DNA from 2 places in the Microbacterium binotii genome. Region 1 is predicted to be linked to the other one. Evidence: predicted binding sites of a transcription regulator. Region 1 holds the regulator's gene; the other holds the start of a gene.

The links. The regulator LexA, encoded in region 1, represses DNA repair genes until DNA is damaged. The targets are predictions, from matches to a motif close to TCGAACANNTGTTCGA.
Region 2: the regulator LexA is predicted to act here: its motif matches at 10,048-10,063, upstream of LXM64_RS01145 (Rv2578c family radical SAM protein).

What each region holds. Positions count from the first base shown of each region.
Region 1 covers NZ_CP090347.1:2,153,986-2,165,870, forward strand. The annotation lists gene LXM64_RS10750 (amino acid ABC transporter permease) at 1-228, opposite strand, end outside; gene LXM64_RS10755 (glutamate ABC transporter substrate-binding protein) at 296-1,210, opposite strand; gene LXM64_RS10760 (amino acid ABC transporter ATP-binding protein) at 1,260-2,048, opposite strand; gene LXM64_RS10765 (TrmH family RNA methyltransferase) at 2,140-2,940, opposite strand; gene rplT (50S ribosomal protein L20) at 3,017-3,403, opposite strand; gene rpmI (50S ribosomal protein L35) at 3,433-3,627, opposite strand; gene infC (translation initiation factor IF-3) at 3,680-4,333, opposite strand; gene LXM64_RS10785 (DUF1844 domain-containing protein) at 4,576-4,953, shown strand; gene LXM64_RS10790 (SseB family protein) at 4,969-5,745, opposite strand; gene priA (bifunctional 1-(5-phosphoribosyl)-5-((5-phosphoribosylamino)methylideneamino)imidazole-4-carboxamide isomerase/phosphoribosylanthranilate isomerase PriA) at 5,729-6,475, opposite strand; gene hisH (imidazole glycerol phosphate synthase subunit HisH) at 6,534-7,178, opposite strand; gene hisB (imidazoleglycerol-phosphate dehydratase HisB) at 7,175-7,792, opposite strand; gene LXM64_RS10810 (histidinol-phosphate transaminase) at 7,789-8,883, opposite strand; gene LXM64_RS10815 (LysM peptidoglycan-binding domain-containing protein) at 8,903-9,256, opposite strand; gene lexA (transcriptional repressor LexA) at 9,506-10,177, shown strand; gene LXM64_RS10825 (prolyl oligopeptidase family serine peptidase) at 10,227-11,885, shown strand, end outside.
Region 2 covers NZ_CP090347.1:217,217-229,101, forward strand. The annotation lists gene LXM64_RS01110 (DNA topoisomerase IB) at 1-455, shown strand, start outside; gene LXM64_RS01115 (fluoride efflux transporter FluC) at 532-906, shown strand; gene LXM64_RS01120 (fluoride efflux transporter FluC) at 903-1,274, shown strand; gene LXM64_RS01125 (efflux RND transporter permease subunit) at 1,390-4,554, shown strand; partial or broken gene LXM64_RS01130 (DUF998 domain-containing protein) at 4,700-5,347, opposite strand; gene LXM64_RS01135 (aldose 1-epimerase family protein) at 5,635-6,543, opposite strand; gene LXM64_RS01140 (DEAD/DEAH box helicase) at 6,778-8,913, shown strand; gene LXM64_RS01145 (Rv2578c family radical SAM protein) at 8,972-10,039, opposite strand; gene LXM64_RS01150 (M15 family metallopeptidase) at 10,148-11,113, shown strand; gene LXM64_RS01155 (hypothetical protein) at 11,150-11,885, shown strand, end outside.

The DNA.
Region 1 (11,885 bases):
CGCGGGGTATCCGAAGGCGAAGAAGAAGAAGATGACCGTCAGGGGGGTGTTCCGCACGATGTTCACGTACACCGTGCCGACTGCGCGGGCGATCGGCACCGGAGAGACGCGCATCGCACCCACGAGCGTGCCCAGCACGAGCGCGATCAGCGCGCCCGCGAAGAAGAGCAGCAGCGTGTTGCGCAGCGCGATGCCCCAGATGTCGAGGTTGTCGACGATCACGTTCATCTCAGAGGTCCTTACCGTGATCCGGTGAGGGCGGTCCCCCGGGAGACCGCCCTCACCTCAGGGACTGTCAGCTGGCTGCGTCGACGGCGGGCTGCTCGACGGTGATCCCGGATGCACCGAGGTTCTTGTCGAAGATGGCCTGCCAGATGTCGCCGCCATCGGTGAACATCTCGTTGATGTGCTCGAGCAGGACGGTGTCGCCCTTCTCGAGGCCGACGCCGTAACGCTCCTCACTGAAGGGCTCGCCCACGACCTTGAGCTCGTCGGGGTACAAGGCCGCGTAGCCGATCAGGATCGCCTGGTCGGTGGTGACCGCATCCACCTGGCCGTTCAGCAGCGCCTCGACGCAGGCCGAGTAGACGTCGAACTCCGTGGTGGGCACACCCGGGAAGTTCGCCTTGATGTTCTGGATCGGCGTGGAACCGGTGGCCGAGCACACGTTGGTGTCGGGGCCGAGATCCGCTTCGCTGGAGATGTCGCTGTCGCTCGCGACGAGCAGGCCCTGACCCGTGATGAAGTACGGTCCGGCGAAGTCGATCTGCTCCTTGCGCTTGTCGGTGATCGAGTAGGTGCCGACGTAGTAGTCGATGTCTCCGTTCACGATCGCCTGCTCGCGGTTGGCCGAGGCGATCGGCTGGAAGGTGATGTCTTCCTCGCCGTAGCCGAGGGATGCGGCGATCCACCGGGCGATGTCGATGTCGAAGCCGGTGCGCTCGTTGGTCGTCACGTCGAGGAAGCCGAGACCCGGCTGGTCCTCCTTCACACCGACGATCACTCCGCCGCGCTCGGTGATGCGGTCGAAGGTGGGGCTGCCCTCCAGCGAGACGTCGGCGGCCGTCTCGAACCAGACCGAGCTCTCATCGGTGCCTTCCGAGCCGCCGGCGGCGCCGCCGGGAGTCGGCGATCCGCTGTTGCACGCGGTGAGGCCGAGGGCCGCGACGGCCGTGAGTCCCAGAAGGGCGGTCAGTCGTGTGGTGCGCATTTCTCTCTCCTTGCTGTGGGGGGATTGGTGCGGGAAGAACGTGCGGGGGTCAGTGGGTGATGAGCTTCGAGAGGAAGTCCTTCGCTCGCTCACTCTTCGGGGCGGTGAAGAAGGTGTCGGGCGCGGCCTCTTCGACGATGCGCCCGTCGGCCATGAAGACGACGCGGTCGGCGGCCTTGCGCGCGAAGCCCATCTCGTGCGTCACGACGATCATGGTCATGCCGGACTCGGCGAGCGAGGTCATGACGTCGAGGACCTCGTTGATCATCTCGGGGTCCAGCGCGCTGGTGGGCTCGTCGAAGAGCATGACCTTCGGGGTCATCGCCAGGGCGCGGGCGATGGCGACGCGCTGCTGCTGGCCGCCGGAGAGCTGGGCGGGGAGCTTGTTCGCCTGATGCGCCACTCCGACGCGCTCGAGCAGCGTCTTCGCCTCGCGCTCGGCGTCCGCCTTCTTCATGCCCTTGACCTTGATCGGCCCCAGCGTGACGTTCTCGAGGATCGTGAGGTGCGAGAAGAGGTTGAACGATTGGAAGACCATGCCGACGTCCGCCCGGAGAGCCGCGAGCTGCTTCCCCTCGCTCGGCAGATCCTCGCCGTCGATCGTGATCGTGCCGCTCGTGATCGTCTCGAGCCGATTGATCGTCCGACACAGCGTCGACTTGCCGGAGCCGGACGGTCCGATGACCACGACGACCTCGCCTCGGTTGACGGTGAGGTCGATGTCGGTCAGCGCTTGGAAGTCGCCGTAGTGCTTCTGGACGTCGGTGAGCACGACGAGCGGGTCGCCGCGACGCACGGTGATGTTCGAAGTCGGGGGCGCGGCATCCGAGGGCGTCATCAGGACAGACTATGAATCGCCCCAGTGCCCCTCGGGGACTCTTGACGGATCTCTCACCGACTTCTAACGTTCGCCCGGCCGGGGCGAGACGTCAGCTGCGCTGCGCGAAGGCGGACTCGTAGAGGCAGACGCTGGCTGCCGTCGCGAGGTTGAGGGACTCGGCGCTGCCGTAGATCGGAAGGCGCAGCGCGTCGTCCGCGAGCTCGAGCGCCGCGTCCTCGAGACCGCGCGCCTCGTTGCCGAACAGCCACGCGGTCGGCTGCGCGAGCAGACCCGTCGACCGCGCCTCGAGCAGGTCGTCGCCCTTGACGTCGGCGGCGACGACGCGCAGCCCCGCCCCGCGGATGGCGGTCACGGCGGCGGCGAGCTCACCGGCGCGAGACAGCGCGATGTGGAAAAGCGATCCGGTGGTCGCACGGACCACCTTGGGGTTGTAGGGATCCACCGTGCGACCGGTCAGGATCACCGCGTCGGCGCCCGCCGCGTCGGCCGCGCGGATGATGGTTCCGAGATTTCCGGGATCGCGCACCTCCTCGCAGATCGCGAGCAGCCGGGGCCCCGCGGCCAGCACATCGCGCAGCGACGTGGGGAACTGCCGGGCGACGGCGACGATCCCCTGCGGCGTCACGGTGTCGGCCATCGCCTCGAGCACCGGCTCGGCGGTGTACTCGATGTCGAGCCCGGCCTCGGCCGCGGCATCGCGCAGGTCCTGGTGTCGCTCGAGAGCGGTCGGCGTCGCGAACAGCTCGACGATGCTCTCGGGTCGGAAGGCGAGGGCTTCGCGGACGGCCTGCGGGCCCTCCAGAAGGAACAAGCCCGTCTCGTCGCGGGCAGCGCGCTTGGCGAGCTTGGCAACCGCGCGAACGCGTGGGGATCGGGGATTCTCCAGCACGTTCCCAGTCTAGGGTGACGCGGGTACCCCGAAGGGGCGCCCTCCGTGAGGAGGGCGCCCCTTCGGGGTGTTCGGATTACGCCGAGGCCTTGGCGGCGTTGACGTCGGTCGGCAGGGCCGCCTTCGCCGTCGCCACGAGCGACGCGAACGTGGCGGGCTCGTTCACAGCGAGCTCGGCCAGGATGCGGCGGTCGACCTGCACACCCGCGAGGCCGAGGCCCTGGATGAAGCGGTTGTAGGTGATGCCGTTCTGGCGAGCAGCGGCGTTGATGCGCTGGATCCAGAGGCGGCGGAAGTCGCCCTTGCGCTTGCGGCGGTCGCGGTACGCGTAGACCAGCGAGTGGGTGACCTGCTCCTTGGCCTTGCGGTACAGGCGCGAACGCTGACCGCGGTAACCGGAGGCGCGCTCGAGGATGACGCGACGCTTCTTGTGGGCGTTTACTGCCCGCTTGACTCTAGCCATTTCTTTCCCTTACTTACGTGCGTCGGCGATCAGAGGCCGAGGAGCTTCTTGGCCTGCTTGGCGTCACCGGGAGCCAGGACCTGCTCCTGGTTCAGGCGACGGGTGCGACGGCTCGACTTGCCCTCGAGGTTGTGACGCATGCCCGCCTGCTGCTTCATGAGCTTGCCGCTTCCGGTCAGCTTGAAGCGCTTCTTGGCACCCGAGTGGGTCTTCTGCTTCGGCATCTTCTCTTCCTTCGTTGTGACTCCCGCGTGGCGCGGGATCAGGTGTGTGGCCTTATTCGGCCGCGTCTGCGGTGGCAGGCTCCGGGGTGTCCCCGGTGCGTGCCTGACGGGCGGCTTCCTTGTTCGCCGCGCGCTGAGCGTTCTGCTCCGCCTTCGCCTCGGACTTGTTCTTGTGCGGGGCGACCACCATGACCATGTTGCGTCCGTCGATCGTGGGGTTGGACTCCACGGTGCCGAACTCGGCGACGTCCTCCGCGAACTTGCGCAGCAGACGCACGCCCTGCTCGGGACGCGACTGCTCGCGGCCTCGGAACAGGATCATGGCCTTGACCTTGTCGCCGGCCTGCAGGAAGCCCTCGGCACGCTTGAGCTTGGTGATGTAGTCGTGAGCTTCGATCTTCAGGCGGAAACGCACCTCTTTGAGGACGGTGTTGGCCTGATTGCGACGCGCTTCCTTGGCCTTCTGCGCAGCCTCGTACTTGAACTTGCCGTAGTCCATGATCTTGACCACGGGGGGCTTCGAGTTCGGGGCCACCTCGACGAGATCGAGGTCGGCCTCCTGGGCCAGGCGCAGCGCCACCTCGATGCGGACGACGCCGACCTGCTCACCCGCGGGTCCCACGAGGCGGACCTCGGGAACGCGGATGCGGTCGTTGGTGCGGGGATCGCTGATGCGGAACTCCTCTGACGTAGCGGATGGGGCCACCGGGATGTCGACGACATTCCCGGGCGGAAGAAGACCACGCCACCCGGCACGACGCGAGGCGCCGGCTTTCTCGCACCCTGACTGCCCCCTCAGGAGGAGGCGGAGTGCAATGACCCGGTAGCCTGGAGCGGCAAGCGCGGGTGGGATGTGATCCTCTTTCGATCGGAGCAGACGCTCCGGTGCTCGCCCACTTTAGCAGAAAGAGCAACGTGGACTCGACTCCGTACGACCAGGCCGCCGACATCGACGCGCAGGCACGCGCCAACCAGGAGCGCTGGGAGCGTCAGGAGGCTGCTGCCACCGCCGCATCCCGCGACATCGCCGACGTCCCCGCGGTGGAGGTCATCACCACGACCGCCGTGCACCTGCTCAGCGCCGCAGCCGTCAAGGTCGGCCTCGCAGACGACCCCGACACCCAGACCGACCTCGACGAGGCGCGCAAGCTCATCAACGCCCTCGCGGGTCTGATCACCGCGGGAGCCCCCGAGATCAGCGACATGCACGCCCGGTCGCTGCGCGACGGCCTGCGCTCTGTGCAGCTCGCTTTCCGCGAGGCCTCCGTCATCCCCGACCCGATCGGCAAGGGCCCCGGCGAGAAGTGGACGGGCCCCGTCACCTGACCGGATGCGGCCGGCTCAGCGCGACCGGCGGAGCTTGACCGTCAACGAGTCGACGAGGACCGCGATGCGGTCATCGACCGACCAGCGGCGGGCGAGACGGGCGAGGACGGCATCCAACTGCTCCTTGTCGAGACCGTCGATGAGGTGCAGCTCGACGATCAGCTCCGGACCGCGCAAGCGCGCGTCGGGGTCTCCTGCGGCGACCGAGAGATCGAGCACGGCGAGTTCGGCGCCGATGCTCTCCTGCAGCCCCGCGAAGACCTCCGGCGACACCGGGCTCGGCTCCCACGGGTGCCCCTGGCCGATGGCCCAGACGGCGGGCCGGCGCAGCACGAACTCCGTCGGTGAGCCCGGATCGATGACGATCAGATCCGTGTCGTCGCCCGCGGCAGCGAGCGCGGTGCGGATGCCGTCAGCGGGGACGGGCCGTGCGCTCCGATCCCACCGGGCCATGGTGTCGACCGAGCTGAAGACCGGAAGAACGCGTCGCCCGTCCGGACCTGCGACGGTGACGATCGACAACTCCTGCGTCTTGTCCACGCGCAGCCCGCTGGGGGCGGTGCCCTCCTCCCCCTTCTCGGCGATGAGCGGGATCAGCAGGCGCGCACGGCGATAGGCGTCGACGACGGCGACAGCGTCGCCCTCCCCGGAGCGAAAGGCCGTCAGCGCGGCCAGCAGCGCCGCATCCGCCGAGCCGTCGTCACCCGCGTGGGTGTTCGTCTGGAAACGACGCCCTTCCCAGGGGACCCCCGCGGAGTCGTGTCCGCAGCTCGCGTCAGCGTCCTGCGACATCCAGCGCCTCGGCCAGCGTGAACGCGCCGGCATAGAGGGCCTTGCCCACGATGGCGCCCTCGACACCCAGCGGCACCAGCTCGCGAAGCGCGGCGATGTCGTCGAGGCTCGAGATCCCGCCCGAGGCGACCACCGGCTTCGGGGTACGCGCCGTGACCTCGCGCAGCAGCTCCACATTGGGGCCGCGCAGGGTGCCGTCCTTGGTGACGTCGGTCACGACGTAACGGCTGCAGCCCGCGTCCTCGAGGCGGTCGAGCACGGCCCAGAGGTCGCCACCCTCGCGCGTCCAGCCGCGCGCCGCGAGGGTCGTGCCGCGCACGTCCAGCCCGACGGCGACGGACTCGCCGTAACGACTGATGACATCCGCCGCCCACTCGGGATTCTCCAGCGCCGCCGTGCCGAGGTTGATGCGCGCCGCTCCCGACTCGAGGGCGGCGTCGAGGCTCTCGTCATCACGGATCCCGCCCGACAACTCGACCTGGACGCCCTTCACCTGCTTGATGACCCGGCGCATCACGGCCGCGTTGTTGCCGCGTCCGAACGCGGCGTCGAGATCCACGAGATGGATCCACTGCGCGCCCTGCCGCGCCCACTCGACGGCAGCGTCGACCGGGTCGCCGTAGCTGGTCTCGCTACCAGCCTCACCCTGGGTGAGGCGGACGGCCTTCCCATCGGCGACATCGACCGCCGGCAGAAGGATGAGTTCAGGGGTGGACGCGAAATCGTTCATGGCTCCTCGTGCGCTCGCGCACCCGGCGGATCCCCGGCGTGCGGCACGAGGTAAGAGACTACTGGGGTCGCAGCGTGCTGATCCAATTGGCGAGGAGACGGATGCCCGCAGCCCCCGATTTCTCGGGGTGGAACTGCGTGGCGCTGAGAGGCCCGTTCTCCACGGCCGCAAGGAACGGGGAGCCGTGTGTGGCCCACGTGAGCACCGGCTCGGCGAACGGCGCCTGAGGCGGCATCGTCCAGTGCTGCGCCGCGAAGGAGTGCACGAAGTAGAAGCGCTCGTCCTCGAGCCCGGCGAACAGACGTGAGCCCGCATCCGGTGAGACCGTGTTCCAGCCCATGTGCGGCAGAACGGGCGCGTCGAGCTCGGTCACCGTCCCCGGCCACTCGCCCAGCCCGTCGGTCGCGTCGCCGCGTTCCACGCCGTGGTCGAACAGCACCTGCATCCCGACGCAGATCCCGAGCACGGCGCGGCCGCCGGCCAAGCGCCTGCCGATGAGCTCGTCGCCCTTGCTCGCCCGCAATGCCTCCGCCACCGCTCGGAACGCTCCGACACCCGGCACGAGCAGGCCGTCCGCATCCTGGATGAGTCCGCGGTCGGCGGTCAGCCGCGCGTCGGCACCGGCTGCGGCCAGAGCCTTGACGGCGGAGTGGACGTTGCCCGAACCGTAGTCGAGGACCGCGACCAGCGGCGCGTCGGTCACAGGGCGCCCTTCGTGCTCGGGATCCCGTCGACGAGCGGGTCGAACGCCTTCGCCTGGCGGAACGCACGTGCGAACGCCTTGAACTCGGCCTCGGCGATGTGGTGCGGGTCGCGGCCGCCCAGAACGCGCACGTGCACGGTGAGCGCCGCGTTGTAGGCGATGGCCTCGAACGCGTGACGCACGAGTGACCCGGTGAAGTGACCCCCGATCAGGTGGAACGCATACCCCTCGGGCTCGCCGTCGTGGACGAGGTACGGGCGGCCGCTGATGTCGACGACCGCCTGCGCGAGCGCCTCGTCGAGCGGCACGAGCGCATCGCCGTACCGCGCGATCCCGCTCTTGTCCCCCAGAGCGGCGCGGATCGCCTGGCCGAGGACGATCGACACGTCTTCCACGGTGTGATGTGCGTCGATGTGGGTGTCACCGGTGGCCCGCACCGTCAGATCGGTGAGGGAGTGCTTCGCGAACGCCGTCAACAAGTGGTCGAAGAACGGCACGCTCGTCGAGATCGAGCTCTTGCCGGTGCCGTCGAGGTCGAGCGAGAGCTCGATCTGCGACTCGCTCGTGGCCCGGCTGAGCTCGGCGGTGCGGTGCGATGCGGGCTGCGCGGTCATGCCTGCGAGTCTATCGACGCCATGGCCGCCAGGAACGCCGTCGTCTCAGCCTCGGTCCCCGCCGTCACGCGCAGGTGACCGGGGATGCCGACGTCGCGGATGAGGACGCCACGTTCGTACAGCGCGCGCCACACGGCCGCAGGGTCGGCGACGCCGCCGAACAGGACGAAGTTGGTCCATGACTCGTGCGCGAGGTAACCCATCGCGGTCAGCTCGCCGCTGATGCGATCACGCTGCGCGACGATCTCGTCGACCATGCCGAGCATCGTGTCGGCGTGGCGCAGCGCGGCCTCCGCTGCCGCCTGCGTCAGGGCGCTGAGGTGGTACGGAAGCCGCACCAGACGAAGAGCGTCCACGACCGCGGGATCAGCAGCCAGGTACCCGACGCGCGCACCCGCGAACGCGAACGCCTTGCTCATGGTGCGGGAGACGACCAGCCGCTCGCGCCCTGGCAGAAGCGAGATCGCCGACGGGGTGTCCCGCGGGGCGAACTCCTGATAGGCCTCGTCGACGATGACGATGCCGCGGCTGGCCTCGTACACCGCCTCGATGACGTCGAGGGTCATCGGCGTTCCGGTCGGATTGTTCGGGGCGCAGAGGAAGATCACGTCCGGGTCCGCCCGACGCACCTGTTCCGCGGCGGACACAGCGCTCAGGCTGTAGTCCTCGGCGCGAGTGCCGGCGACCCACTCCGCCCCCGTCGCCCGGGTGAGCAGCGGGTACATCGAGTACGTGGGCGCGAAGCCGAACGCGGTGCGCCCAGGACCCGCGAACGCCTGCAGGACGTGCTGGAGGACCTCGTTGGACCCGTTGGCCGCCCAGATCTGCTCCGCGACCAGTCCGCCGCCGAGGTAGCCGGCGAAAGCAGCGCGCAAACGGCTGAACTCGCGGTCCGGGTAGCGGTTGACCTGTTCGAGGGCGGCACCGATCGACGCGAGGATGTCGGACGCGACATCGGCCGGGACGGGATGCGTGTTCTCGTTGACGTTCAACGCCACCGGAAGCGGCGCTTGGGGCGCGCCGTAGGGCTTGAGTCCGCGCAGATCGTCGCGGATCGGCAAATCATCGAGGCTGATCGTCACGCGCTCCATCGTAGAACCGCGCAGGACCTCACTCGCCCGAGGCGTACTCCGCCGGGATGGCCAGACGTTGCCCGGCGCTCACCTGCGCGCCCGGCAGGGTGTTGAGCCGCATGATCGCGTCGACGACGTCGCGCGGGTCGTCTTGGGGAGCGACCTCCTCCGCGATCGACCACAGCGACTCCCCCGCCATCACCGTCACCATCTCGAACGAGCCGGCGGCTGCGCCGGGCTCGCGCGAGGCGAGCGCGGACCCGCCGCTGATCACGCCGACGGCCAGCGCCGCGACGACGGGCAGAGCGACGAGCCAGGCGAGCACCCGACGACCGCGCGCGGTCAGACGCAGGCGGGTGGCGACGGGGGCGGCGAACTCGATCGTGCTCATGACGACTCCTTCAGGACGGGAAGAGATTCGTACCCGACCCTCCGGCCGGGAGAGCCGGGTACGAACTTCTCTTCCGAAGCTATCTTCGATTTACGGTACTGTCAAGCGATCGCGAAACCGGTCGAGTTTCGAAGACGACACGCCCTGCGCAAGGACTGGATCGCCGCCGATTCCCGCTACGGTTTGGCTGAAGACACCGAATCATCGACCTCCGACATTCGAACGGAACAGACCCGACGGGAGCGCCGCATGGCCACCAACCAGAAGCCGCAGACCCGCCGGCGCAAGAGCCTCAGCGACAAGCAGCTCGCGATCCTCGAGGTCATCCAGCACTCGATCGCCCGCCACGGCTACCCGCCGAGCATGCGCGAGATCGGGGACGCGGTGGGACTGAAGTCGCTCTCGAGCGTCACGCACCAGCTGAACCAGCTCGAGCTCTCCGGTTATCTCCGACGCGACCCCGGCAAGACGCGTGCCATGGAGGTCCTGATCGATCTGCCGGGCACCGCCGCCGAGAACCCGGCCGACGCCGCACCCCCCGTGGGCGATGCCGCGCTGGTTCCGCTCGTGGGGCGGATCGCTGCGGGTGTGCCGATCACGGCAGACCAGCACGTCGAAGAGATCTTCCCGCTGCCCCGCCAGCTCGTGGGCAAGGGAGACCTGTTCATGCTGAAGGTGTCGGGAGACTCGATGATCGACGCGGCGATCTGCGACGGCGACTGGGTCGTGGTGCGTTCCCAGCCGACGGCCGAGAACGGCGACGTCGTCGCCGCGATGCTCGACGGTGAGGCGACCGTGAAGACGTTCCGGCGCCGCGACGGGCACGTATGGCTCCTGCCGCGCAACACGGCCTTCGAGCCGATCCTCGGCGACGATGCCGTCGTGCTCGGCAAGGTCGTCGCGCTCATGCGCGCGGTCTGACTCGCCGCTCTCTTCGGGAGACCCCGGGGCCGCCGCGTAGCGTGGGGGCATGACCGACACCAGCTCCTACGGTTCCTGGCCCTCGCCCATCTCCGCCGCCGACGTCGCGAGTTCCTCCACGCGCTTCGACGGTGCGCGGTTCGTCGGCGAGGAGATCTGGTGGGCGCAGTCGGCGCCAGAGGAGGGCGGCCGCATGGCGGTGCGCCGCCGACAGCCCGACGGTCGGATCGCGGATGTCCTTCCCGCTCCGTGGAACGTGCGATCCCGGGTGCACGAGTACGGCGGCGGCGCGTGGTGCGCGGCCGAGGACGGGCGACTGTTCTTCGTGGAGGCCGGCGACCAGCGCGTCTACGTCCTCGACCCGGGCAGCGCTCCGACTCCGCTCACGCCCGAGGCGGACGGCACGGCGTTCGGAGGCCTGGTGTGGGCGTCCGGCCGCCTGCTCGCGGTGCGCGAGCGCACCGCGGCATCCACCGGGGAGCGGGCCATCGTCGAGATCTCGCTCGATGGCGCCGATGCGCGGGTCATCGCACACGGTGACGACTTCGTCGCCCAGCCCGCGCTGTCTCCGGATGGTCGGCATCTCGCATGGATCGGGTGGAATCACCCCGACCTGCCCTGGGACCGCACGCGCCTGCACGTGGGGCGTCTGCGCGACGGCGTGGTCGAGGATGTCGTCACCGTCACGGACGGCGCGGCCTCGGCGCTCCAGCCGGTGTGGACCGGCTCCGACGAACTGCTCTACCTCGACGACGCGTCCGGCCGGTGGCAGGTGCAGCGCGTGCGACCGGACACCGGCGAGCGCAGCACCCTCACCCATGACGACGCCGACACGGGCGGCGCGCTGTGGACGCTCGGGATGCGGTGGTTCGCCCCGCTCGAGGACGGACGGGTCGTCGCGGTGCGCACGAACGGCGAGGACTCTGTCGTGGTGATCGATCCCGCCGACGGCACGACCCGCTCCGTGGGCATCGACGGCGCCTCCCAGACCTTCCTCGAGGATGCGCGCGGTACGCGCCTGCTGATCACGACGGCGTCCGCATCCGCCCCGCTCGGACTCTGGCTCGTGGATGCGGACGGCACAGCGGCACCGGAACGTCTGTCCGGCGACGATCTCTCCGCGCTCGAGCCGTGGTTGCCCGCACCCCGTGCGTTGACCGCCGACGGACCCCACGGCCCCGTGCACGCCTACTTCTACCCGCCGACGCATCCGGAGCTCCACGGCCCCGTCGACGAGCTCGCCCCCTGCCTCGTGTGGGTGCACGGCGGACCGACCGCCCATGTGGGCCCGGCCGCATCGCGCAAGATCGCGTACTTCACGAGCCGCGGCATCGGGGTCCTCGACGTCAACTACTCCGGCTCGACCGGCTACGGGCGCGCCTACCGTGAGCGGCTGCGCGGCCAGTGGGGCGTCGCCGACGTCGACGACGTGATCGCGGCCGCGCGGCATGTCGCCGCGGCCGGTCTCGCGGACCCTGACCGACTGGCGATCGAAGGAGGGTCAGCCGGCGGCTGGACGGTGCTCTCGGCGCTGACGCGCGGCGATGTCTTCGCTGCGGGGGTCTCGCGCTACGGCGTCGGCGACGCCCGCGCGCTCGTGGCGGACACGCACGACTTCGAGTCGCGCTATCTCGACGGTCTGATCGGTCCGCTGCCGGAGACGGAGGAGGTGTACGTCGAACGCTCACCGCTCACGCACCCCGAGCGA
Region 2 (11,885 bases), 1.4 Mb from region 1:
ACTTCCCCGCGAAGAGCGGGGTGCGCGCCCGCATCCGCATCGAGGACGAGGACCTGGCCGTCGTCCTCGAGCAGCTGACGGCGGGGCGCCCGCGTTCGCCGCTGCTCGCCTACCGGCGCGGTCGACGGCGGGTGGCTCTCACGCCCGGCGAGGTGAACGCCTACATCCGTGTGCTCACCGGAGGTGACTTCACCGCGAAGGACTTCCGCACGCTGCGGGGCACGGTCACCGCGGCGGAGAGCCTGGCGCGTCTCGGGCACGTGGAGTCGAAGAAGGCGCGCAAACTGGCGGAACGCGACGCCGTGAAGGCGACCGCCGCGGTGCTGTGCAACACGCCGTCCGTCGCGCGCAGCAGCTACATCGATCCGCGCGTGTGGCGGGCCTATGCCAAGGGGCGCCTGCTGGAGTCGGGCGTCTCGCCCGAGACCGCGATCCGGCGTCTCGTCGAAGGCTGAACTCCGGCGACGGCTGACGAGCCGCGCGTAGATGGATGTCGGAAGGAGACGTCCGCGGCGGGAGTAGCGTTGCCCCGTGGCAGCAGGCTTCTCGTGGCGGCATCTCGGGCTGATCGTCCTCGGCGGCGCGATCGGCACCGCCGCACGAGCCGGGCTCCTGCTCATCGACGCCCCGGCGTGGCATCCGATCGCGGTGCCCGTGATCAACGTCACGGGTGCGTTCGCGCTGGGGCTGTTGACGGCGGTGCTCACCCGCCGCGCCGAGACCGCGCGCTCGAGAGATCTGCGTCAGCTGCTCGGAACCGGCGTGCTCGGCGGCTACACGACCTACAGCACGTTCGCGGTTCAGGCCGTCGACGGGGCGGCCGTGGCCCTCACGCTCGCCACGGCGGCCGTGGGGCTCGCCGCCGCCTGGGCGGGCCTCGCCCTCGGGCGGAGGGGGGCCGCGTGACGCCGCTCGTCTTCCTCATCGTCGTCGTCGCCGGCGGCGTCGGGGCGGGCGCGCGCTACGTCGTCGACCTCGCCGTCACGACCCTCGTGGGCGCTCGCTTCCCGTGGGGCACGCTCGTCATCAACGTGACCGGATCGTTCGCGCTCGGCCTGCTGACCGGTGCGGTCTCGGATGCGGCTCTGCTCGCCGTGGCCGGCACGGGACTCCTGGGCGGTTTCACGACCTTCAGCTCGGTGGCCGCGGTCAGCGCCGTCATGGCGACCGAGCGGCGCGGATGGGCGGCCGCGACCAACACGGTCGGAACGCTCGTCCTGGCGCTCGCCGCCGCCGCGGTCGGTCTCGCGGTCGGCGGGCTCGTCACCCGGTAGCGGGATATGCCCGGCGACGGCCCGAGAACGCGTGAGATACTGAGCCCGATACAACCCTGTATCGTGCCTCCTCGCCGCTGCACCTTCTCGAGTCGGCCGTCCTGAAAGCGCTCCCGTGTCACATCTGGCAGTCCTCAGCCTGAAGAACCGCGCCCTCATCGCGCTCATCACGATCGTCGCGGCGATCTTCGGCTCGCTCGCGCTCACGAGCCTCAAGCAGGAGCTCATCCCGTCGGTGGAGTTCCCGCAGCTGTCGATCCTGTCGACCTATCCCGGCGCTTCGCCCGAGGTCGTCTCCAACGACGTCTCGACACCGATCGAGACGGCGATCCAGGGCGTGCCCGGCCTCGAGTCGACGACGGCGACGAGCACCACGAACGCCTCGATCGTGCGCGCCTCGTTCACGTACGGCACCAATCTCGCCACCGCAGAGCAGAAGATCAGCCTCGCGATCGGCCGCATCAAGGACCAGCTGCCGACAGGTGTCGAGCCCAACGTCATCTCCGTCTCGATCGATGACCTGCCCGTCATCCAGCTCGCAGTCACGGGCTACAGCGACGCGCAGGCGATCCAGGACAAGCTCGAGTCCGCCGTCATCCCCGAGATCCAGGATCTCGCCGGCGTCAACGCCGCGCAGATCGTCGGCGGCATCGGCAAGCGTGTGGTCATCACCCCGGATGCGGCGCAGCTGGCCGCATCCGGCTTCACGCAGCAGGCGATCACGGACGCACTCGACAAGAACGGCGTTCTCTTCCCGGGCGGTGCGATCACCGAGGGCGATCAGACGCTGACCGTGCAGACCGGCGCCAAGATCACGTCGGTCGACGAGCTCGCGGCGCTCCCTCTCGTGCCCACGGATGCGGCGCAGTTCGGCGCGGGCACCGTGACGATCGGCCAGGTCGCGACGGTCGCCGAGGCGGCCGACCCCGTCACCTCGCTCTCGCGGGTCAACGGGGAGCCGGCTCTGACGATCGCCGTCACCAAGCTCCCGGCGGCGAACACGGTCGACGTCTCCCGCGCGGTCACCGACGCACTGCCGCGCCTCAGCGACGCGCTCGGCGGTGACGCCCAGTTCTCCGTGGTCTTCGACCAGGCGCCCTACATCGAGCAGTCGATCGAGGCGCTGGCGCAGGAGGGGCTGCTCGGGCTCGTCTTCGCCGTTCTCGTCATCCTGATCTTCCTGCTGTCGGTGCGCGCGACGATCGTCACCGCGATCTCGATCCCGACCAGCGTGCTGATCACCTTCATCGGCATCCAGGCGTTCGGCTACTCGCTCAACATCCTGACCCTCGGTGCTCTGACCATCGCGATCGGCCGCGTCGTCGACGACTCGATCGTCGTGATCGAGAACATCCGCCGCCACTACGTCGGCGACGCCGACAAACGCGCCTCGATCCTGCTCGCCGTGCGCGAGGTGGCGGCGGCGGTGACCGCATCCACGATCACGACCGTCGCGGTGTTCCTGCCGATCGCCTTCGTCGGAGACCTGACGGGCGAGCTCTTCCGTCCCTTCGCGTTGACGGTTACCCTCGCGATGGTCGCATCGCTGTTCGTGTCGCTCACGATCGTGCCCGTGCTCGCGTACTGGTTCCTGAAGCCCGGTAAGCCGGTGCAGGGACCCGACGGCGAGAGCATCGACCCGGAGGATCCCTCCGCGCCGCCCTCGCGCCTGCAGAAGGCGTACCTGCCGGTGCTCTCCTGGACGCTCAAGCACTCGTGGGTGACGCTCGGACTCGCCCTGCTCGTCCTGGTCGGCACCGGCGCGCTCGCCCCGCTGATGAAGACGAACTTCCTCGGCGACTCCGGTCAGAACACGCTGACCATCACGCAGACGCTGGGTCCGGCCGCCAGCCTCGACGCGGAGGACGCCGCGGCGTCCCGCGTGGAGGAGACCCTCAAGGGCGTCGACGGCATCGAGACCGTGCAGGTCTCGATCGGCTCGAGCGGCTCCGCCGTGCGCGATGCGTTCTCCGGCGGCAGCGGTGGCATCACCTACTCGATCACGACGGATGCGGGAGCCGACCAGCTCGCCCTCCGCGACCGCGTGCAGTCCGCCCTGGCCGATCTCGACGACGTGGGCACCATCGCGCTCGCCTCCTCCGGCGGCGGCTTCGGCTCGAGCGACATCGAGATCGATGTGACCGCGCCGGACCAGCAGACGCTGCAGGAGGCGACGGATGCGGTGCAGTCGGGCCTCGAGGGCAAGGACGGCATCTCGCAGGTCACGAGCAACCTCTCCGCATCGTTGCCCTACATCGCCGTGACGGTGGACCGGGATGCGGCCGCTGCCCGCGGCCTCTCTGAGGTCGCCGTCGGCGGGCTCGTCTCCGGCACCATGCAGCCTCGCCAGGTCGGCTCGGTCGAGATCGACGGCACCTCGCTGACGGTGTACCTCGCCGCATCCCAGGTCCCGGTCACGATCGATGATCTGCGAGCACTCACCATCCCGAGCGTCGGCGGCGTGGTGCGGCTCGACGAGATCGCGACGGTCGAGCAGAGCCAGGGGCCCACCTCGATCACGACCGAGCGCGGTCAGCGCACGGCCACGGTCACCGTCACCCCGTCGGGCGACGACCTGACCTCGGCGAACGCGACCGTCAACAAGGCGCTCGCCGACGTGTCGCTGCCGACGGGGGCCGACGCCTCGCTCGGCGGTGTCGTGACCCAGCAGAGCGACGCGTTCACGCAGCTGGGCCTCGCGATGCTCGCGGCCATCCTGATCGTCTACATCGTCATGGTCGCGACCTTCAAGTCACTGCGTCAGCCGCTGCTGCTGCTGGTTTCCGTGCCGTTCGCGGCGACCGGCGCCATCCTGTTGCAGATCGCGACGGGTGTGCCGCTGGGAGTGGCCTCGCTGATCGGTGTGCTGATGCTCATCGGCATCGTGGTGACGAACGCGATCGTGCTCGTCGACCTGGTCAACCAGTACCGCGAGAAGGGGCTGAACGCCCACGACGCGACGGTCGCGGGCGGCTCACGCAGACTCCGTCCCATCCTGATGACGGCGGCGGCGACGATCTTCGCGCTCACGCCGATGGCGTTGGGGATCACGGGCCACGGCGGCTTCATCTCGCAGCCGTTGGCCATCGTGGTCATCGGCGGATTGGTCTCGTCGACGGTGCTGACACTGCTCGTGCTGCCGACGCTCTACAACCTCGTCGAGGGTGCGAAAGAGCGCCGGCGTTCGCGGCGCGCCGGCGACGAATCGGCATCCGGCTCGCCCGGGACCGCCGGGGAACCCGATGCTCCGACGACCCGGCGGGCGCTGCGAGGGTCGTGACCTCGAGGGCGACCGACGATTCGTCATCGGACACCGTGGCGCGGGTGACGAGCGTCGGCTCCGTCGACGCCGACGCGGGCACCGCCGGCTCGGCCTGAGCCGCGGGTGAGGCGCACGCGGCCAGAGCACTGAGGAACACGCCCGACCAGCCGAACATCGCGCTGAAGGCGATGACCTCGAACAGGGCGAGGTTGATCGTGCCCGCGACGAAGACCCAGGCTCCGGCGAACAGGCCGACGAACACGAATCCCGTCGTGAGCACCAGTCGCTTCGGGAAACGGTGCATCATGAACGGGCTCGTCAGGAGGAGTCCCGCGAAGCCGAGGACCATCGCGGCGGCGACCCGATCGTGGACGAATCCGTTGGTCGTCAGCGGCACGCATCCCACCAGGGCGAGGTTGGCGCCGACGACGGAGAAGAGGATGCGGGCGGTCGTCGCCGTGCCGCGGCGCACACGCGTCCCCTCCAGCGGACGGAGCTGACGCGCGGCGGCGCGTGCGAACAGCAGCACGGTGGAGCCGCCGAGGATGAGCGTGCCGTTGAAGAACATCGCCGACGCGTCGCCGTACGTGCCGAGCTCGCTGAAATGCAGCCGCCACCACTGCGGATTCGTCGTCGTCGCGATGGAGATCCCGAGCCCGGTGAGCAGGATCGTCAGCGCCAGCACGGCGAGAGGCAGTGCGTCCGCCCGCAGGAGCCCGGCCACCGCCCGGTGCAGCCGCACGCGCGGTGGCGTGGGGTCTGCCCCGCTGAGGCTCGAAGCAGGAAACGACGCGAATACGGTACGCAGCATGCGGGTACCCTCCACCCAGACGGACACCGATCCAGCCGGTGGAAACGTGGAGCCCCTTGCACGCACCGGCTGGCGAGCAGCTCAGCCGGTCGGCGTCGCCGCAGCGGCCGAAACCGCTGGGGTCAACGATATCCGTCGGAGGTTACCGACAACCCCGATGCGTGTTACCGGCGGACGCGGAACGGAGCGTTCGTCTGTGCCGACCGAGCATCCGTTCGTCGAGCGAGCATCCGATCGTGTGCTCACTCGACGAACGAATGCTCACTCGCGGGGCTCAGTCAGGCGTTTCAGGGGCGTGTGAGGGAGATGCCCCACTCGAGTTCCCACGTCTCACCGGGCTCGAGCCAACGCAGATCGCGGCCCGAGTTCAGAGCGTCGGCCGGGGCGGTCATCGGCTCGATCGCGACAGCGACCTCCTGGCCCGGGTAGCGGTCGGTCGTGAAGACCTGCAGGTACTCGAACCCGGCGCCGGCCCAGAGCTCGAGGCGGCGGCCGTCCGGGGCGTGGAGCACGCCGCGAACGCGGCCGTCCGCACCACGGCGGAGCGTCGAGTAGGCGGTGTCGAGCGTGAGGTCTCCGACCCGGCGCGGGGTGCGCAGGTCGCGCGCCGCGTCCACGGGCTCCTCCGCGATCGGCAGGTTGCGCTCGTCGAGGCGGAACCACGTCGCCGCGTCCACCTCGAGGCGCAGCTCTGCGGTGGGCACGTCTGCGATGCAGAGGTACGGATGCGTGCCGAGCGCGACAGGTGCCGCATCCGCTCCGACATTCGTGATCTGGTGCAGGACGTCCAGGCCGTCGTCGGTCAGGGCGTAGGTGACGCGGGTGGCGAGATGGAAGGGGTAGCCGGTCTGGGGGAAGACATCGGCCTCGAGCGTCACGGCGTCGGTCTCGGCGCCTACGACCCGGTACGGGGCGAAGCGCAGGAGCCCGTGCGAGGCGTTGCCGAGCTTGGGCTCGGTGAGCGCGAGCTGGTAGTCGGTGCCGCGCTGCGACCAGCGCCCGTCGCGCACCCTGTTGGGCCAGGGCACGAGGACGACCCCGGATGCGGCGGGCGTCGGTGCGGTGTCGGGATAGTGCGGAACGAGGTCGACCCCATCGATCCGCAACGCCCGCAGGGAGGCCCCGACCTCGGTGATCTCGGCCGATCCGTTCGACGACGACAGGCGGTGACGGACTCCGGTCGGATCGGCGCTCATCCTCCCAGCGTAGTCACGTGAGGCACTTTCCCAGCCGTGTGGGTTACTCTGGAATGTCGGCTCTGGACACCGCGTGGTGCGCGGATGGGTTTGTGAGTCCATGGGGCCGATGGTGAGCGCCGCTCGGCGCACATGACCATCATCGAAAATGGCCCCGGCCGACGGTAGTCCGGGTATGCCCGCGTTCTGAGCGGGTGCTGTTCTCGTGCGAAGAGAACCCAGGAAGAATCACCCATGCCCAAGAACAAGAAGCCCGCCGGCGGACGTCCGGCCAAGAACTTCGAGCCCCGCTACGGCACGAAGACCTCGTTCCAGGACCGCAAGCGTCGTCCGGGCGAGTCCTCGGCCGGCTCGACCGGCTCCAAGAGCCCCAACCACCGCGGCTACCGTGAGGATGCCGCTGAGTCGGCCCCCAAGCGCCGGTGGACCGCCGCTGAACGCGCCGGTCGCGACGAGGCCCGCGGCATCCGCGAGGGTCGCCCCGCCCGGTCGTTCGACGACCGCCCCGCCCGTCGTGACGGCGAGCGCCCCGCGCGTTCGTTCGACGATCGTCCCCGTCGTTCGTTCGATGACCGCCCGGCGCGCTCCTTCGACGACCGTCCGCGTCGTTCCTTCGATGACCGCCCGGCTCGTCGTGACGGCGAGCGCCCCGCGCGTTCGTTCGATGACCGTCCGCGTCGTTCGTTCGATGACCGTCCGGCGCGCTCCTTCGATGACCGTCCGGCTCGCCGTGACGGTGACCGTCCGGCGCGTTCGTTCGACGACCGCCCCCGTCGTTCGTTCGATGACCGTCCGGCTCGCCGTGAGGGCGAGCGCCCCGCGCGTTCGTTCGACGACCGTCCGCGTCGTTCCTTCGACGACCGTCCGGCGCGTTCGTTCGACGACCGTCCCCGTCGTTCGTTCGATGACCGTCCGGCTCGCCGTGAGGGCGAGCGCCCCGCGCGTTCGTTCGATGACCGTCCGGCCCGTCGTGACGGTGACCGTCCGGCGCGTTCGTTCGACGACCGTCCCCGTCGTTCGTTCGATGACCGTCCGCGTCGCTCCTTCGACGACCGCCCCGCGCGCCGCGAGGGCGGCAGCCGTTCGGACTGGAATGCGACGGCCGCCAAGGCGCACGACCAGCACGTCGACGTCGTGCACGAGCGTCTCGAGGCCGAAGCCGTCCAGGCCGAGACCATCGAGGGGCAGGGCTTCGGTGAGCTCGGTCTCGGTCAGAACATCGTGAAGGTGCTCGCCGAGCTCGGCGCCCCCAGCCCGTTCCCGATCCAGTCCGCGACGATCCCCCCGATCCTCGAGGGGCGCGACGTGCTCGCCCGTGGCCGTACCGGCTCCGGCAAGACCATCGCCTTCGGCGCGCCGCTGGTCGAGCGCATCCTGCGCGCGCAGGCGGGCACCCGTCGCGAGTTCGGCCGCCGACCCAAGGCGCTCATCCTCGCGCCCACGCGTGAGCTCGCCCTGCAGATCGACCGCACCGTGCAGCCGATCGCCCGCAGCGTCGGCCTGTTCACCACGCAGATCTACGGCGGCGTGCCCCAGGCGCGCCAGGTCGGTGCGCTCAAGAAGGGCATCGACATCATCATCGGTACCCCCGGTCGCATCGAGGACCTCATCAACCAGGGCAAGCTCGATCTGTCCGAGGTGCAGGTCTCGGTGCTGGACGAGGCCGACCACATGGCGGAGCTCGGATTCGCCGAGCCCGTGCAGCGCATCCTGCGTCTGACGGGCGAGGGCAGCCAGAAGCTGCTGTTCTCCGCCACGCTCGACCGCGAGGTCGCGGCCCTCGTCGACGAGTTCCTCGTCGACCCTGCCGTCTACGAGGTCGCGGGTGAGACGCAGGAGACCGGAACGATCGACCACCGCGTCTTCGTCGTCGACCACCGCGACAAGGCCGAGCTGCTCGCATCCCTCGTGGACCGCGACGGCAAGACGCTCGTCTTCTCGCGCACCCGCGCGTTCGCCGAGATGCTCGTCGAGAACTTCGAGGATGCCGGCATCTCCGCCGTCGCCCTGCACGGAGACCTCAACCAGGCCAAGCGCACGCGCAACCTGCAGCGCCTGACCGACGGCAAGGTCAACGTGCTGGTCGCCACCGACGTGGCGGCGCGCGGCATCCACGTCGACGACATCGACCTGGTCATCCAGGCCGACGCTCCTGATGAGTACAAGACGTACCTGCACCGCTCGGGCCGCACCGGCCGCGCCGGCCGCAGCGGTACCGTCGTCACCCTGGTGCCGCGTCAGCGCCGCCGTCGCATGACGGAGCTGCTCTCGCGCGCCGAGATCGACGCGCCGTTCGAAGAGGTGCGCCCCGGCGATGACGTCGTCGAGGAGGTCGCCGGGCGCCAGCTCGCCGACGTCGCCTCCGCCTGACGCCGAGTCGCGCAACGCCCCCTCGCCCCGTGCGAGGGGGCGTTGCCGCGTCTGGGGCTCAGAACAGCCGCGCCGGCTGCGGCGCCGGACCGGTGGTGCGCACGGATGCGGCGGCCGGCGCCGCACGCGCGCCCGGGGCGACAGGACGCGCACGCACCGGCTCCTCCTCGTCGCGGCCGTCGAGCCCGTGCACCCGCAGCAGCGGTCGCACGCGCCGCGCGAGCCACTGGCGGTACGCCTTCGGGGCGCTCACCGACGCGCCCGGATACAGGCCCAGGTAGCTCGAGACGAGCTCCGGATGCTCACGTCGCAACCACGCCATGAACCAGGGCTTCACGCCGGGGCGCAGGTGCAGAGCGCCGTAGACGACGCGGATCGCCCCCGCCGCTCTGATCCGCCGCAGTGCGTCGTCGAGTGCCGCGATCGAGTCGGTCAGGTGCGGCATCACGGGCATGAGGAAGACCGTGACGCGAAAGCCCGCATCCGTCGCCGCGCGCACGGTATCGAGGCGGGCTTGTGCCGTCGGCGTGCCCGGTTCGACCGAACGCTGCAGATCGTCGTCGAAGAGGGCGATCGACATCGCGATGGACACCGGGACCTGCTCGTGCGCCCGCTGCAGCACCGGCAGGTCGCGGCGCAGCAGCGTCCCCTTCGTCAGCAGGGAGAAGGGGGTTCCGGATGCGGCCAGCGCGTCGATGATGCCGGGCATGAGTCGGTAGCGCCCCTCTGCACGCTGGTACGGGTCGGTGTTGGTGCCGAGGGCGACGTGCTCACGACCCCACGAGCTGCGGGCGAGCTCTCGCTCGAGCACCTCGGCGATGTTGACCTTCACCACGACCTGGGTGTCGAAGTCCCGACCCGCATCGAGGTCGAGGTACGTGTGCGTGCCGCGGGCGAAGCAGTACGTGCAGGCATGGCTGCACCCGCGGTACGGGTTGATGGTCCAGTCGAAGGGCATCGCCGACGAGCCGGGAACGTGATTCAGCGCAGAGCGTGCCGCGACCTCGTGGAAGGTCATGCCGGCGAACTCCGGCGTCGTCACCGAGCGCACGAGCCCCTCAAGCCGCTCCATCCCGGGCAGCGCCGACGCATCCTCCTCGCCGACCTTCTGACCGTTCCACCGCATGACGAAAGTGGAACAAAGATTCGAGTGGATGTCAACTCTTCGTGAAAAAGATTCGCACGGGAGTCTGATCCGACTCGCCGGCTGTGCAGGCGGGAGGCACAATAGAGCGTGATCTCCACCGCGTCACCCGAGACGCTGACGTCGCGCCGCGCTGCGCGCGTCGCGTCCGGGCGCCTCCGCCGCCGTCGCGTCGCGGTCGCGTGCGCGGCGGTGGCCGGCGTCGTCGTGGCGGCCCTCTGGGTCAGCGCTCTCCTCGGGGGCGCGCCGGTGGCCGCTCCCGGCGCGCAGGCGGGGCCGCCGGTCGCGCAGAGCATTCCCGCGCCGGTCTTCACCCGGGCACCTGCTGCCGCATCCATCTGCGACGACCCGGCCGTCGCCGCGGCGGTCGCGGCCGGCGACGACGAGGCCGTGATCGTTGCCGCCGGTGGGGGGATGTCCTTTCGTGAGGCCGTCGTTTCCGGAACCGCGCCCTGTATCTCGCTGTCGGACCCTTCCCGCCGCTGGGTCGTCGTCAACAAACAGCGGCCCCTGAACCCGCTCGATTACGAGCCGCAGGGCATCGTGCAGGTGCAGGGTCTGAAGACGTTCAACGCCGGGGTGCTCCGCCAGGACGCCGCCGCAGCGCTGCAGCAGATGGCGGAGGCCGTCGAGACGGCCGGTGTCGGTTCGCTCGGGCAGCTCAGCGGCTACCGCTCCTACGACACCCAGGTGACGACGTATCAGGAGAACGTCGCGCGCGGCGGGCAGGCCGAGGCGGAGGTCTCCAGCGCGAAACCCGGTTTCAGCGAGCATCAGCTCGGGCTCGGGATGGACCTCATGCCCTGCGGCAGCGGATGCGGCACGCTCGACGACTTCGGTGCCTCGCCCGAAGGGCAGTGGGTGGCCGCGAACGCCTGGCAGTTCGGTTTCATCGTGCGGTACGAGCAGGGGTACACGCCCGTGACCGGGTACGAGGCGGAGCCCTGGCATCTGCGCTACATCGGACCCGAGCTGGCGCGCGCCTACCACGAGGGCGGCTGGCACACCCTCGAGGAGTTCTTCGGCCTGCCCGCAGCCCCCTCCTACACCAGCTGACGCGGCTCACCGCATCCGGAGACCTAGCATGGAGACATGATCCGCCTTCTGTTCTTCGTGGGGGCGGGGATGGCCCTCGGCGCTCTCGTGGTCTCGGAGATCGGCCCACCCGGGGCCGGCGAGATCACCTTTCCTCTCGGGATGGCCCTGGCGGTCTTCAGCGGCATCCTGATACTGATCGCAAGGGCCACGCGAGGAATGCCGGCCGCGTCGACCGCAGACCTCGACACGGCGCGATCCGAGGGCAGGATGGCCCTCGCACGCATCGACGCGGTGACCCAGACCGGCACATTGATCAACGACCAGCCGGTGTGCGATCTCGACCTCAGCATCCAGCCGCTGGAGGGTCCCGCGTATCGCGCGCGCGTCCGCCAGATCGTGCGGCTCATCGACATCCCCGGGGTTCAGCCGGGGAGCCTGCGCGCGGTCGCACTGCTGAGCGCGGACGGTGCAGACGTGGCGATCGCCGACGATGACGTCACCCAAGCGCCGTACGCGGGAATCCGCATCCCCCCGCAGGCCGAACTCGGCGAGCCCCGCCTGCCCGAGCCCGGGACGGTCACGCTCAAGGGGCGGCGGCGCGGACCGCTGATCGGCGTCGGCCCGAAGGGAAGAGGAGCGCGGTTCGTCCTGTTCGCCGTCGCGTTCCTCGTCGCCGGTGCATCGGTGGCCTTGCCCTACCCGACAGCGGTCGCGCAGACCATCACCGCGCTCGGGGAGGGGCGGGTCACCGCGGATCTCCGCCGGCCGGAGGTCACCGCCGACGCGGTCG